3 regions of the Shewanella rhizosphaerae genome follow, and region 2 is predicted to be linked to each of the others. Evidence: predicted binding sites of a transcription regulator. Region 2 holds the regulator's gene; each other region holds the start of a gene.
What was found. The regulator FliA, encoded in region 2, starts transcription of late flagellar genes. The targets are predictions, from matches to a motif close to CTAAAGNTNNNNNNNNNNNNGCCGATA.
Positions count from the first base shown of each region.

Region 1: K0I63_RS07780 (flagellar protein MotY) is a predicted target of FliA. The motif match lies at 2,007-2,033, and genes of this name have one in related genera.
Region 3: K0I63_RS10650 (VC2046/SO_2500 family protein) is a predicted target of FliA. The motif match lies at 2,729-2,755, and genes of this name have one in related genera.

Region 1 is NZ_CP080420.1:1,721,740-1,726,334, reverse strand. It holds gene K0I63_RS07785 (prolyl oligopeptidase family serine peptidase) at 1-477, opposite strand, end outside; gene K0I63_RS07780 (flagellar protein MotY) at 1,087-1,947, opposite strand; gene rnt (ribonuclease T) at 2,116-2,829, shown strand; gene K0I63_RS07770 (DUF3137 domain-containing protein) at 2,929-3,945, opposite strand; gene K0I63_RS07765 (substrate-binding periplasmic protein) at 4,097-4,595, opposite strand, start outside.
Region 2 is NZ_CP080420.1:1,550,685-1,555,279, reverse strand. It holds gene K0I63_RS06955 (chemotaxis protein CheA) at 1-787, opposite strand, end outside; gene K0I63_RS06950 (protein phosphatase CheZ) at 803-1,540, opposite strand; gene cheY (chemotaxis response regulator CheY) at 1,554-1,937, opposite strand; gene K0I63_RS06940 (RNA polymerase sigma factor FliA) at 1,980-2,699, opposite strand; gene K0I63_RS06935 (MinD/ParA family protein) at 2,692-3,573, opposite strand; gene flhF (flagellar biosynthesis GTPase FlhF) at 3,578-4,595, opposite strand, start outside.
Region 3 is NZ_CP080420.1:2,383,815-2,388,409, forward strand. It holds gene K0I63_RS10640 (putative bifunctional diguanylate cyclase/phosphodiesterase) at 1-1,686, opposite strand, end outside; gene K0I63_RS10645 (DUF406 family protein) at 1,846-2,133, opposite strand; gene K0I63_RS10650 (VC2046/SO_2500 family protein) at 2,206-2,694, opposite strand; tRNA gene K0I63_RS10655 (tRNA-Tyr) at 2,820-2,904, shown strand; tRNA gene K0I63_RS10660 (tRNA-Tyr) at 2,936-3,020, shown strand; tRNA gene K0I63_RS10665 (tRNA-Tyr) at 3,064-3,148, shown strand; gene K0I63_RS10670 (PLP-dependent cysteine synthase family protein) at 3,466-4,527, shown strand.

The sequences.
Region 1 (4,595 bases), 170 kb from region 2:
GCTGACAGAGACGCCGCTCAGGGCAACTGTGCCATCGGTTGAGAAGCTGTTAGGGTCAAGGGCGACCTTCTCTTCACCGGCCTTGTTCTTCACATAGAGGACAGATTGCGCCTGCAGACCGTCGTTGCGGTAATAGAAGGTGTTGTCGCCACGCTCGGTTGGGGCTGTGACCTTCTCGAAGTTCCACAACTCGGTGATGCGATCGACGATCGCCTGCTTGTTTTCCAGCTGCGCCAGAAAATCATGGCCAGCCTGTTGTTGCTGCTTCACCCATGCATGGGTTGCATCACTCTCTTCCTCAAGATAACGGTAAGGGTCGGCAACCTGTACGCCGTGAATTGTTTCGACCACGCCCTGGGGCTGAACCGCTGCCTGCGCCGCTGCCGTTTCATTGGCATGGTACTGGCAACCCATGAGTGTTAAACCTAATCCGGCAAGCAAAAGGGTTTGCTTGGATAAAATCGTCTTAAGAGCCATCTGTAGCCGTCCTGGATATCTCGTTATTATTAATGGTAAACCTGTGAGCTAGCGCCCAATAACCTCGTACTATACAAGTAAAAAAAAACCGTGCAATGGCTACAAATAAACGAATCCGGCATTTGCGAAATTGACTTGTTAATAAAAAAACAACATGGATGAATTATATAAATCGTGAAATTATGCAGCAATTTTGCGTAATCAAGCGCAAATACCCAAAATGTGTGAATTCGGCCCTTTAAACACTCTCTCCTGTCATTAGAAATACTAATCTAAGGCGGGAATTTTTCTAGTTTGTAGGACAAATGGTCTGACCCTATAATTCACCTCGTTTTCCGGAAGTGTCTACCCCGCTGGTAGATGGGAAACAAGAACTCCGAGTTCCCGTGCCAGTCACGTGAATTCATCCCTGGTTCTTATGCTTGACTTCCTTCCTTCAATTTGTTGATTGCAATGATTTATTTGCGGCCCACTTAAGATTAAGTGGGCTTTTTTTTGCCTGTTTTTTACCAGGCTTTTGCCACCGCTCTCTTTCTATCCCGGGCCGATAACAAAAAACCGGCCTTGTTGGCCGGTTTCCATAAATATTATTAACTCATTAAAGCTACTCTAATCCAGCGGCTTGCTGAGGCGGATCACCACGCGTCTGTTACGCGCCCGCTCATCTATGGTGTCGTTAGATGCTACGTGGCGACGCTCGCCGTGACCATAGGTATGGATACGCTCATTGGGGATACCCGCCGACAGGAAGAGCTGTTTGACCGAATTGGCGCGCTTCTCCGATACCTTCTTGTTCACCGAGCGACCACCGAAGCTGTCGGTATAGGCATCGATCAACACCAGCTCGACTTCAGGATCATAAGAGAGATACTCCTGCACCTTAGCGATCTGCGCCTTGGAGTAACGGGTCAGCTCTGAACCACCAAACTCATAGGTCAGCACGGTAAAGGCGATATCATCGAAACTATAGGGCAATAGATTAGCCAGACAGGATTTAAACTCGGCGTAGCGACGACCAAAATTGGCAGCCGACAACCCCACGGCTACCTTGCTGGAACGGTTATACCAGTCGGCATAATAGAAGGTCGGCTGCATGCCACGTTCGAGTTCATTGAGCATGGACCAGGCCGCCTTCTTAGGCACCTCGCCACTGAAATATTTCTGATAGGTGAGATCGGTTATCGGTCGGGATACCACACCAGGTCGCCAGGCGGGCGCCATGCTCATCAACTTGGCGCTGGTCACCTCGTCAGGCTTCACCCACATATCCAGGCTAAAGTTTAAATCATGATCTTTACCGGCGCGGCTGGTAAACACCGCCTTGCCATAGGATGGGATCTCATGTTCCAAGCGACAGATGATGGGGGTATTGCCGCTCAGGCGCCAGGAGGACTGTTCCAGGGAGGCCACATAGTGACGCAACTCGGCCTGCGCCGTCGTCGCCAGACTCAAGCCGATCCCGAATGTCATCGCACATAGCACCCTAACCCACATAGACAGTCACTCTTGTTAATTACGTTACTTATCCCTATCGGCCTAATTTAGCATTCCTTTAGCCCATATATTGACCAATCAAACATGACAAGCTCCCATCGGATACTTCATAATAGCCCCCCACTCTTCACTTTGGATATTTTAATGAGCGATATTTGCGACGCACACAAACTTAAGCATAGATTTCGTGGCTACTTTCCCGTCGTCATAGATGTTGAAACCGCGGGTTTTAATGCTCAAACCGATGCGTTGCTAGAGATCGCCGTCACCCTGCTGAAGATGAATGATAATGGCGACTTGGTACTGGACAAGACGCTACATTATCATATCGAGCCCTTCGAGGGCGCCAACCTAGAGCCAGAAGCCCTGGCCTTTAATGGCATAGACCCAAGCAATCCACTGCGCGGCGCCGTCAGCGAGAAGGAAGCCTTCTTAGAGATCTTTAAAGAGGTCAAGAAGCACCAGAAGGCATCAAATTGTCACCGCAGCATCATAGTGGCCCACAACGCCGCCTTCGACCACGGCTTCGTCACGCAGGCGATTGAGCGCAACGCCCTCAAGCGCACGCCATTTCACCCCTTTGCTACCTTCGACACCGCCGCCCTCTCGGGGCTGGCGCTGGGCCACACGGTTTTGGCCAAGGCCTGTGAGATTGCCGGTATCCCCTTCGACAACAAAGAGGCTCACTCCGCCCTCTATGATACCGAGCGCACCGCCGAGCTGTTTTGTCATATCGTCAACAAGTGGAAGGCCTTAGGCGGCTGGCCGGTGGCCACGCCTAGCGAAGAAACAGGTAGCGATGAAGCAGCCAGCGAGCCGGCTAGCGGGCAAGACACAGATACGAGTGCTAACGGCTAACAAATAGCGAGTATCAATCTTTACTCTTATGAGAGCTTGATAGTGAGAGCTTGATAGCTCGTAGCGGATGCGGCGAGCTATCAATAGATAAAGCGATATTTACAGCCCTGTACGACTGTCCAGATTCAGGGCTTTAATTAAGTCAAACACCTCATAGATCTCCTTAAACACCTGCTCTATGTCATCGACAAAATCCAGTGGCTTTAACAGATCCAGTTTAGGTTCAAAATAATTATGCTTGCAGGCGATCTTAATCAGCAGTCGTCCATCTTTAAAACTCGCCTCTAGTTCGCCACGATAGAAACGAGACAGTGAGAGCATACGCTCCATGGTCGCCGTATTTAGCAAATATCTCGCCTCGACTTGATCGTCGCTATACACCTGAAACTCTCGCTCAAAGGTTGGGTCTTCCAGCTTTACCCGTGTCAGCTTCTGTTTAAACTGCACTAAGCTGTTGCCAATAACCCCTTTATCCTGACGCACCAGGGTATTACCAGAGAATTTCTTTAATAGCGTAAACTCAATCAAAACCCCTTCGAACAGGGTCTTGTATTGGGGTTTATTGTCTTTAGTCCCTTTATACTCTAGTAGCGTCAGCTCTCTCATCAGGAAAGGCACATTGTGGTATTTGCCCTTAACCGAATCGTCAAAGTAGCCCTTGTCATATTTTGGAAAGAGACCATAGTCCTTATAAGCATCCAGTTCGGGTAAGTTCGACGGATTCAACTCAAAGCTCTTGCCAAAATAGCCGAGCAGCAGTGGATAGATCTCATCGACTATCTTAGTGCGCAATTGATTTATCTCGCTACTCGCCCAGATGATAACGCTTGCCACCGCGACGATAGATAAAAAGGCGCCGGCAAAGCCGATATAAAATACGCCATCTTCAAAATCGAGCACTATTGCGCCATAAAAACTCAGGGCAAAAAATGCCAAAAAGACAGGTAATCCTATCAGGGTGACGGGAGCGCTTATTTTTCTGCGGGCCAGATATTTAGCAGCCGCCGCCTGACGAGCCGACTCATAACGCCGACACCTAGGGGCTATCTGTTTCGCGTAATATTGACTAAAGGCCTGCTTGTCCTCGGCCGGAATCGCAAACTCCATTGGATTCATACATCTATCCTTGCTAATGTCCTTGAGCGACAATTAGCGGATATCTTGCGGCCCACGTCAAGAGATGATGATTCGATCGATTGAAAAACAATCGTTTAGTTTACTCGGTTTAATTTGCTTCGAGATAGAAAATCTTGATTTCGGCGAAAGATTATTTACTCAACCGGCTGGCCACAGACTGCCCCGAGGTATATTTAGCCAAAAGCGCATCTATGACGCCCTGGGATCTTAGCAGGCTGATCGCATGGTTAATCTGTCCAAGTAAGGCCTGATGCTCCTTACGCAGGCGGATCACCAACACGCCATCGGAATGCACCGCCGCCAGGGCGATGGGCACCTCCAGCTCCTTGGCCCAATATAACGCGGTAAGATCGCCTGCGATGGCCGCCTGAATTCGCCCCTTCTGCAAGGCGATGATCAGCTCACGTTCGGACTTGAAATCGATACGCGTATATTCACTGTCATCATGGTAGAGGTAGCCACGCACCGTGCCTATCTCCTGGCCGCGGATCTTGTTGATATCCATCCACTGCTCCTGGTTCCCGGCCAGAACTACCACATGCTCCTTTATGGCAAAAATCGGTTGCGACTGCACGAAGGCATCGCCAAGCTCCCCTCCCTCGAACCAGCTGGGGCTGACCACATCGAAA
Region 2 (4,595 bases):
GCACCTTGGCAATAGGAGCCGAAGGGGCCTGAAATTTACCCGAGCCATGCAGTTCATCGAGCAGCGACTCGAACTCATCGTCTGTGATGTCGTCGCTATCGCTCGCCTGAATCGGCGCCGCACCGACAGGCGCCGTACTTGATGGGCCCTTACCGCTGCCATGAAGGGCATCGAGCAGGGCTTCGAATTCAGATTCATCGATCTCATCTATGTCGCCTTCACCGGCGATAGAGGTCACGGACGCATCGTTTACCGGCTCGTCGAACAGTTCGACACCGTCATCGAGCGGCATATCAAACAGCTCGATACCGTCATCTGCTGGTGTTTCGACAGCCGGTTCAACCGGCGTTTCAGCAACGGCTTCGGCTGACGCCCCGCCCTGCTCAGATGGCAATAAGCCACCAGAGCTCAATAATTTAAGGTTAGCTAACAGGCCTTCATCGGCAGGGCTTTGCTCGACACCCGCCTGGGTCTCGGCAAACATAGAGTTGATGGTGTCGACGGCCTGGAGGATGATATCCATTAGCTCGGCAGAGACACTACGTTTACCTGTACGCAACAGGTCGAAGGTGTTTTCCGCTTCGTGACAAACATCCACCATGGGGGTCAGGCTCAGGAAGCCGGCGCCGCCTTTAACGGTATGGAATCCACGGAAGATGGCATTGAGTAGTTCGGTGTCGTCGGGGTTATTCTCTAACGCCACCAGCTGTTCAGAGAGAAGCTCAAGGATCTCGCCCGCTTCAATCAAAAAGTCCTGCAGTATCTCTTCATCAACATCAAAGGACATTCATATGACTCCTACTTAGAAACCTAGACTCGACAGCAAGTCATCGACTTCATCTTGCCCTGTCACGACATCATCACGCTGATCAGCGTTCATAATAGGACCTTCAGCTTCGACGCACTTCTCTGATGCACGGGGTTTATCCGTGGGGGGCTGCTCGCCAAATACGGTCAACATAGAGACCAGGTTACTCTCAACCTCTCGCACCAGCTCGATCACCCGGCGGATCATCTGTCCGGTCAGATCTTGGAAGTCCTGGGCCAGCAATATGTTGTTGAGTAACTCTTTTAAACGATTGGAATCGGATTCGCTGCGCTCGATAAACTGCTGAACATCATGGCAAAGCGCCTTAAATTCGTGCAGCTGAATATCGCGACGCATCAGGCGATCCCAGGAAGGCTTAACGGCCTGTACGTTCATGGTAAGGGCATCTGCAAGGGGCAGAGACTCTTCGACGGCGTCCATGGTTTTATTAGCGGCCTGCTCCGTCATGTCGATGACATAATTGAGGCGCTCTTTAGCATCGGGAATTTCGCTATTAGCCAGCTCCACGAGGCGACCGTCCACCTGAAAGTCCACTATGGCACTGTGAAGCTGACGGGTTAGGCGACCCACCTCGTCAAACAGCTCTTTCTGAATCGGGCTGGCGATATCGCGAATTAGCTCATCGGCCATCTCTTGTTGACCCGCCTCTAGCAGATCAACGAGTTGCTTGGCCTGTGCTAGATTGATCAGCCCTGAAGTTTCTGCCTGCATAGCTCAACCTTGATTAACCGAGTCGTTCGAAAATTTTGTCTAACTTCTCTTTCAATGTCGCCGCAGTAAAAGGTTTCACCACATAGCCATTCACACCGGCCTGCGCCGCTGCAATGATCTGTTCCCTTTTTGCTTCCGCAGTCACCATCAACACAGGAATGTGCTTCAGGTTGTCATCAGCACGGATAGCCTTTAACAGGTCGATCCCCTGCATGCCAGGCATATTCCAATCGGTCACGACAAAGTCAAAATCGCCTTTTTGCAACATAGGCAAGGCTGTCGAACCGTCATCTGCTTCCTGAGTGTTATTAAAACCCAAGTCTCTCAACAAGTTCTTGATGATGCGTCTCATTGTTGAGAAGTCGTCAACAACGAGAATCTTCATATTCTTGTCCAAGGTTTCCTCCGCGGAGCTGTTTTTATATTGCTCATGTAATCGTTATATTTTGGTCCAATGCTTGAGTTTAGCTTTGAGTCTGAGCATCGCCTGGCTGTGTATCTGGCTTACCCGGGATTCGCTGACATCAAGTACGGCACCGATCTCTTTTAAATTTAATGCTTCGTCATAATATAACGACAAAACTAATCCATCTCTTTCTGGCAGTAATTTAATCGCCTCGACGAGGGCCTCGTGGAACTGTGTCTCTGCCAGTGACTCAAATGCGTCGTCCTGATGATCGTCTTCCTGTCTTACTACATCGACCGATACACCAAGATCTTCAATTCCAACTACTTTCCCGACGGAAACATCATTAAGAATATGATGGTACTCATCGAGCGTCATATCAAGTCGATCCGCAATTTCATTGTCTTTTGCGTCACGTCCAAGTTCTTGTTCTAGCTCATCAATCACCTGGGCGATGCGTCGCTGATTACGGTGAACCGACCTGGGTACCCAGTCTCCTCGCCTAATCTCGTCGAGCATTGAACCGCGAATTCGGATACCGGCGAAGGTTTCAAACTTGGCGCCCTTGCTGCCATCAAACTTGGCCGAGGCTTCAAGCAGGCCCATCATACCTGCTTGTAACAGATCATCCAATTGCACCGAGGCGGGTAGACGAGCGAGTAAATGGTGAGCAATCCTTTTTACCAACGGTGCATACTGTTCGACAATAGAAGCTTTGTTATCTAAACAAGTATACGCAGCGGCTTTACTCACTCGTACGATCCTCTTGATATTCGGGACGTTGAACCAATCGCTCTACAAAGAACTCCAGGTGTCCGCCCGGTTGTTGTGGCACTGGCCAGCTAATAATCTTATTCGCCAGACCGTGATAAGCAATTGACGCCGGCGACTTAGGAAATGCCTCGACGATCAACTTTTGTTTACGAACTGATTTGCGAAGGTTTTCATCGAAGGGGATAGTCGCAACCAGCTCCAGGGCCACGTCGAGAAAACGGTCGGTTACCTTGCTAAGTTTAGCAAACAACTCCATCCCTTCTCGCAAACTTCTGACCATGTTCGCCACAATCTTAAATCTGAATACACCGTGCTCACGGCTAAGAATCTTAATCAAAGCATAGGCATCGGTAATAGAGGTCGGCTCGTCGCACACCACAACCAACACATCTTGAGAGGCGCGAGAGAAGCTGAGCACCATGTCTGAGATTCCTGCCGCGGTATCGACCACCAGGATATCAAACTGGGTCTTCATCTCGCTGAAGGCACGGATCAGGCCCGCATGCTGCGCCGGTGTCAGCTCGACCATAGCCTGGGTTCCTGAGGTGGCTGGAATAATGCCAATCCCCTTTGGACCGCGTACGATAATATCGTCAAGGTCAGCGTCGCCAGATAATACGTGGGAGAGATTGCGCTCGGCTCTCAGGCCCAACATGACATCGACGTTGGCTAGCCCCAAGTCGGCATCGAGCACAAGCACACGCTTGCCCTTCTCGGCCAGGGAGACGGCGGTATTGATCGATACGCTGGTTTTACCTACGCCACCCTTACCACCGGTTACGGCAATTACTTTTACTTTTTCATTATATGGTTGATTCATCATACGTAAACCGCTTGCTTGATCCCGACTCATTATATTACTCAAATGCGTAGGCCTGTTCATATGACCTTTCGTTATTCTGTATTGGTTGCACTTTCTTTTCGAGTACCGACAGGGCCTTGTTGGCTAAGGCTAAGGTGTCGGCTACTTGCATATCTTCTGGCACTCTTTGTCCATCGGTGACATAACTCAAAGGTAATCCACTTTGAATCAACACACTCAACGCCGGTGCCAAGGCCACTGATTCATCTAATTTGGTCAAAATCGCGCCGGATAATGGAATCCGGGTAAACTGCGCGACGGCATCTTCAAGCACTCTTCTTTGACTTGTAGATGACAGTACCAGATAACTACGAATAGGTAATCTGCTATTTGCAGTTAAATTATCAAGTTGCTGGAACAATCTCACATCTCTCTGTCCCATGCCCGCCGTATCTATCAATACTAGCTTGCGATTGCGGAACTGATAAAGAATTTGTTCCAACTCATTGAGATCATGAGCTTGCTTGACCGGGCACCCCATTATTTTGCCATAGGTTGCCAGCTGCTCATAGGCTCCAATGCGATAATGATCGGTTGTAATTAATGCAACTTGATCTGAACCATGTTGCGCGGCGAATCGAGCGGCTAATTTTGCGACACTCGTCGTCTTGCCGACACCGGTCGGTCCGACAAAGGCAACCACTCCGCCCTGACGAACGATGTCGTCACCTTGGTTGTCGAGCATGTTCGCCAGGCTACGCGGCAGCGCCTTCACCAGATCCGCCGGTACATAGTGTTCGCTCAAGGCCGACAACTTAGCGGCAACCTCAGGACTAAATTCGGCTTCCAGAAGACGGCTCTCTAACATGGCACCCACAGGATCCAGGCGGCTCTTCTGCTCGGTCAGCAGTGAGGTCACCTGATGGGTCAGCAGGTTGCGAAGTGATGCCAACTCCTCACGCATAGACTCGAGTTCGCTGGCCGGCGCGCTCTTATCGCGCTTGGCACGGTTAAAATTCTGGCTCTCATGTGTGTTGGCATGGGGATTAGCCTGCATGCCGCCATGCATATTA
Region 3 (4,595 bases), 830 kb from region 2:
ATGCATGGAAATGTTGATGTTATGGTGCTGCCACAGGTTGAGCTGACGGCAGGCGGCCTCTAACACCCATTCGCCGATGGCGGCGATCATGCCGGTTTGCTCGGCGATATCGATAAAGGCGCCGGGATAGAGCACGCCTTTCTTGGGGTGATGCCAACGGATCAAGGCCTCGGCGCCGATATAGGCCTGACGACCGAGATCTTTAAGCGGCTGATAATAGAGTTCAAACTCGCGATTCTTAAGCGCCGCCTGCAGATCCCGCTCGATCTGTGCATCCTCTTTGAAAGTGTTTAACAGGGCGTGGTTAAAGATCTGTATCGCGCTGCCCTGCTTCTTCTTGGCATATTGCACTGCGATATCGGCGCAGGTAAGCGCAGAAAACCCAGCCTCCAGGGCATCTATCTCGACCACAGAGAGCGCAGGTTTAGCCTCAAATGATTCGGTGCCCACCTGAACAGGCAGGCTCAGCTGATGATAGAGGCGCTTGATGGCATAATCCAGGTTCTGCTCATCCTCTACCCCTTCAAGCACCAAGGCAAACTCATCGCTGCCCACACGGGCCATCAACTCCGCCTTCTTGACGCTGGCAAAATGTTTGATACGACGCGCCACCTCGATCAACAGGCTATCGCCCTTCTCATGACCATAGGTATCGTTGAAGCGCTTAAAGCCCCTGAGATCGATCAACATCAGGTGGCCGCTGCGCAGTTTTTCCAAGGCGCGATTGAAATAGCTGCGGTTATAGAGGCCTGTCAGCGAACAGCGCCAGGCTAGACGCTCGAGTTCATTCTGCTGCACCAACTCTTCCGAGCAATCTTCGGCGGTCACCAAGGCGTAATGGTTGCCTCTAGGCGTGGTGAAGGGACGCACTCGATAACGCAGCCAGTAACTCTCGCCGTCGCGGCGGGTCAACTGGGTGTTTCCCTTAGTGATCTTGCCTTGCTTGACTTGGGCCAGTACCGCATCGGCCTGCACCGGTGATTGCTTAAAGAAATCCAGGCAGGCGAGCGATTTGCCTAAGATCTGCTGCTTAGGCACCCCAGAGATGGCGTGATGGGCGCCGTTGACGTATTCAATCTTATCCGTGGCCAGATTGACCACCATGCTGATCTGTTCAGACTGCTCTATCGCCTTCAAGAACAGGCTCAGGCGCTCGTCTGTGTCGTAGGCTCTCTGGGTGGCCAGGGTCAACGCTAGCTGATCGGCGACTTGAGAGACGATATGGATTTCGCTTTCCGGCCATTCATGGGCCTTGAAAGATTCGAGATAGAGCACACCTTCAAGATGGCCATTGATACGAATCGCCACATCGAGATGTGACACCACGGCGTTGGCCGTTAGATGCTCACGAATCTCGGCGACGCGGCAGTCCTGCTCCACGTCGAGCACATCTATGATACGACCACGTTTGAGTTGTTCGAAATAGTTAGGACAGAGACCCTGTGCGGGACGGGACGCATGATTCTGAGCAGACTGATTAAATGAAGCTTGGCTTTGAGAACCCGAAAGAGCTATGAGCTCACTGGTTTCGCAACCGGAAAACAGGCAAACACCTATGTTGTCGACCTTCAGGGATTGACTGAGCAGATCACAGGCAAGCTCGGCCGTCTCTTTAAACTGGCCTTCTTGTTTCTGCGTCGAATTGACTATCGTTTCAAGCAGATGTTGAAATTGTCGCTTGGTCATAAAATCCTACTGCCGATAACCTTTGCCAATAAAAAGGTTATCAAGATAAAAACCGCCAAAGACGGTACAACATAGATGTTATTGTTATTATTTAACGTTCAATTTGTGCACATTACACGAATAACTAGCTAATTAGCAAGCAAATATGGCTGTCCCCTATTAGAGGCCATGCTCGAGTTGAAATATCATCTTCTCGGCGCTGTAACCAAAGGTCAGACGTAGTTCCTGGCCGCCTTCAACCGCTTTAATTTCACTCTCTACGCCCTCGAAACGCTGTTTGGCCGCCTCTGCCAAGGCTTGCAACTCACTCTGAGCCTTGTCACCCTCACGAACCAGAGTCAGTACTGTGTCAAATTCATCGATCACCGCACCTATGTCGGCATAGCTGCCACAATCGTTACAGGTATCGTTGACTAACTCGGATTGACCTTCTTGAATCTTCTTCATTTTGACGCTTAACCTTTTTACTGAAAATGCTCTTAGCTATATATAGCAAAACCCGAGCGTTCGCACTTAAAACTAAGCCAAAATGTCTCCTAACGCACGTTGCCTGACGATCTGCTCGGTAAAATGGGGCAGCTCCATCACAGGTGCATCGGCATCGAGTTCATTATGAAAACGTGCCAGGGTAACGGGATCGCAGTTAGCCAACACCTCTTGCATCGCCAGTGGGTCTCGCCCTCTATGCACCAAGGGCTCGGGGTTTAAATATTGCTGTAGATGAAAACCACAGAGACCCGCTTGATGAAACTGCTCACGATTATCTCTGTCTTCACCAAGATGCAGTTTGCTGGTCAGGGGCTGAGCGTCCGGTAACTCAAACTGACGCTTGAGTTTCGCTTCAAGATCACTGGGGGTTTGCTCCAGGTTAAACTGCGCCATATCGCGGGCGTCGTTAGACAACATGGCCAGCAGCAGACCAAATTCGCCCCGGCGATGATCGACTATCGCCTGGTTGAGTCGGGTCCCCAATTGATTTTCGTTGATGATCAACTGACTAGTTCGCATAAAAAAACATCAATAAAACAGCTCGTTGCTATTTAATCGACCGCTTGCGCCATAACTTTAGTAATTATTTTAAATTGGGGCTTTACAGCGCCAACGATTCTGACTACTATGGCCGCCGCAATTGAGGAGGGGTTCCCGAGTGGCCAAAGGGATCAGACTGTAAATCTGACGGCTCAGCCTTCGAAGGTTCGAATCCTTCTCCCTCCACCATTTGCCTACAATGTAATAAAGAGATACTCGTGGAGGGGTTCCCGAGTGGCCAAAGGGATCAGACTGTAAATCTGACGGCTCAGCCTTCGAAGGTTCGAATCCTTCTCCCTCCACCATCTTTATCTTGTTATTACCTTGTGCTGCTGTACCAAAAAATATGGAGGGGTTCCCGAGTGGCCAAAGGGATCAGACTGTAAATCTGACGGCTCAGCCTTCGAAGGTTCGAATCCTTCTCCCTCCACCATTTTTTCTCCCGCGTTATCTCATCTCTCAGCTTTACCCTAAATCTCAGCTTTACCCTAAACCTCAGCTATCTTAAGACTTAGCTTCCCTGTTTGGTTTACCTATTGTTTTAAAGCGCATCTGTTTTTAAGCAAGACTAATTTCGTCCCGTTTGCTACCCACTGCAGCCTAGGGCTTGAGTAATTTTCCAGTCGCTCCTTCAATCATCACAACACGCGCCCTCAACGCTCGGTCGCATTTCTTTTCGATTTTCCTTTTCGTTATAAATTATTTCGTTAAGCTATAAGGTCTATCCGCTCAATAACCTCAGGAGCCACAATGGATCAATCTTGGGTCAACCAGGCCATCGCAAAGATCGAGGCTGATTATCAACGCAGTGCAGACACTCATCTGATCAAGCTAGAACTGCTCATGCTGCCCGGCATCGATATCTACCTAAAAGATGAAAGCACCCATCCCACAGGCAGCCTCAAGCATCGCCTGGCGCGATCCCTGTTTCTCTACGCCCTGTGTAATGGCTGGATCACCCAAGATACGCCCATCATCGAATCTTCATCTGGCAGTACCGCAGTATCAGAGGCCTACTTCGCGCGCTTGCTGGGGCTGCCATTTATCGCCGTGATGCCGGCCTCTACTGCCAAAAAGAAGATCCAACAGATAGAGTTTTATGGTGGACGCTGCCATTTCGTCGAGCATTCGAGTCAGATCTACGCCGAGTCACAACGCCTGGCCGACGAGCTATCGGGCCACTATATGGATCAGTTTACCTACGCAGAGCGGGCTACCGACTGGCGCGGTAATAATAATATCGCCAACTCCATCTTCGAGCAGATGCAAAGAGAGCCGCATCCCGTTCCCAGCTGGATCGTAATGAGCCCTGGCACGGGTGGCACCTCGGCCACCATAGGCCGCTATATTCGTTACCAGTGTGCCAAGACCAAGCTTTGTGTGGTGGACCCAGAAAATTCGGTGTTCTACGACTATTACCATAGTGGCGACGCCAACATCAGCTGCGCTGGCGCCAGCCGTATCGAAGGGATAGGCCGGCCGCGGGCGGAGCCCTCCTTTATTCCAGGGGTTGTCGATCATATGGTCAAGATTGATGACAGCGCATCGATCGCCACCATCTATTGGTTAGAGACGCTGATAGGCCGCAAGGCTGGCCCCTCGACCGGCACCAACCTCTATGGCGCCCTGCAACTGGCCAGCGAGATGCATGCCAACGGCCAAACTGGCTCCATCGTGACCCTGCTATGCGACTCGGGAGATCGTTATCTCGATACTTACTACGACAAGCAATGGGTCGATGAGCATATTGGCGACATCAGTGAATATCAGGCCAAGCTAGCGGCCTTTAATGAGTCGGGGCATTTGGAATAGCCTGCCTATCTAGCCAATTATCAAGCAGGGACTATAGAGAAGATAAGCAAGCTTAATGAATCATCAAC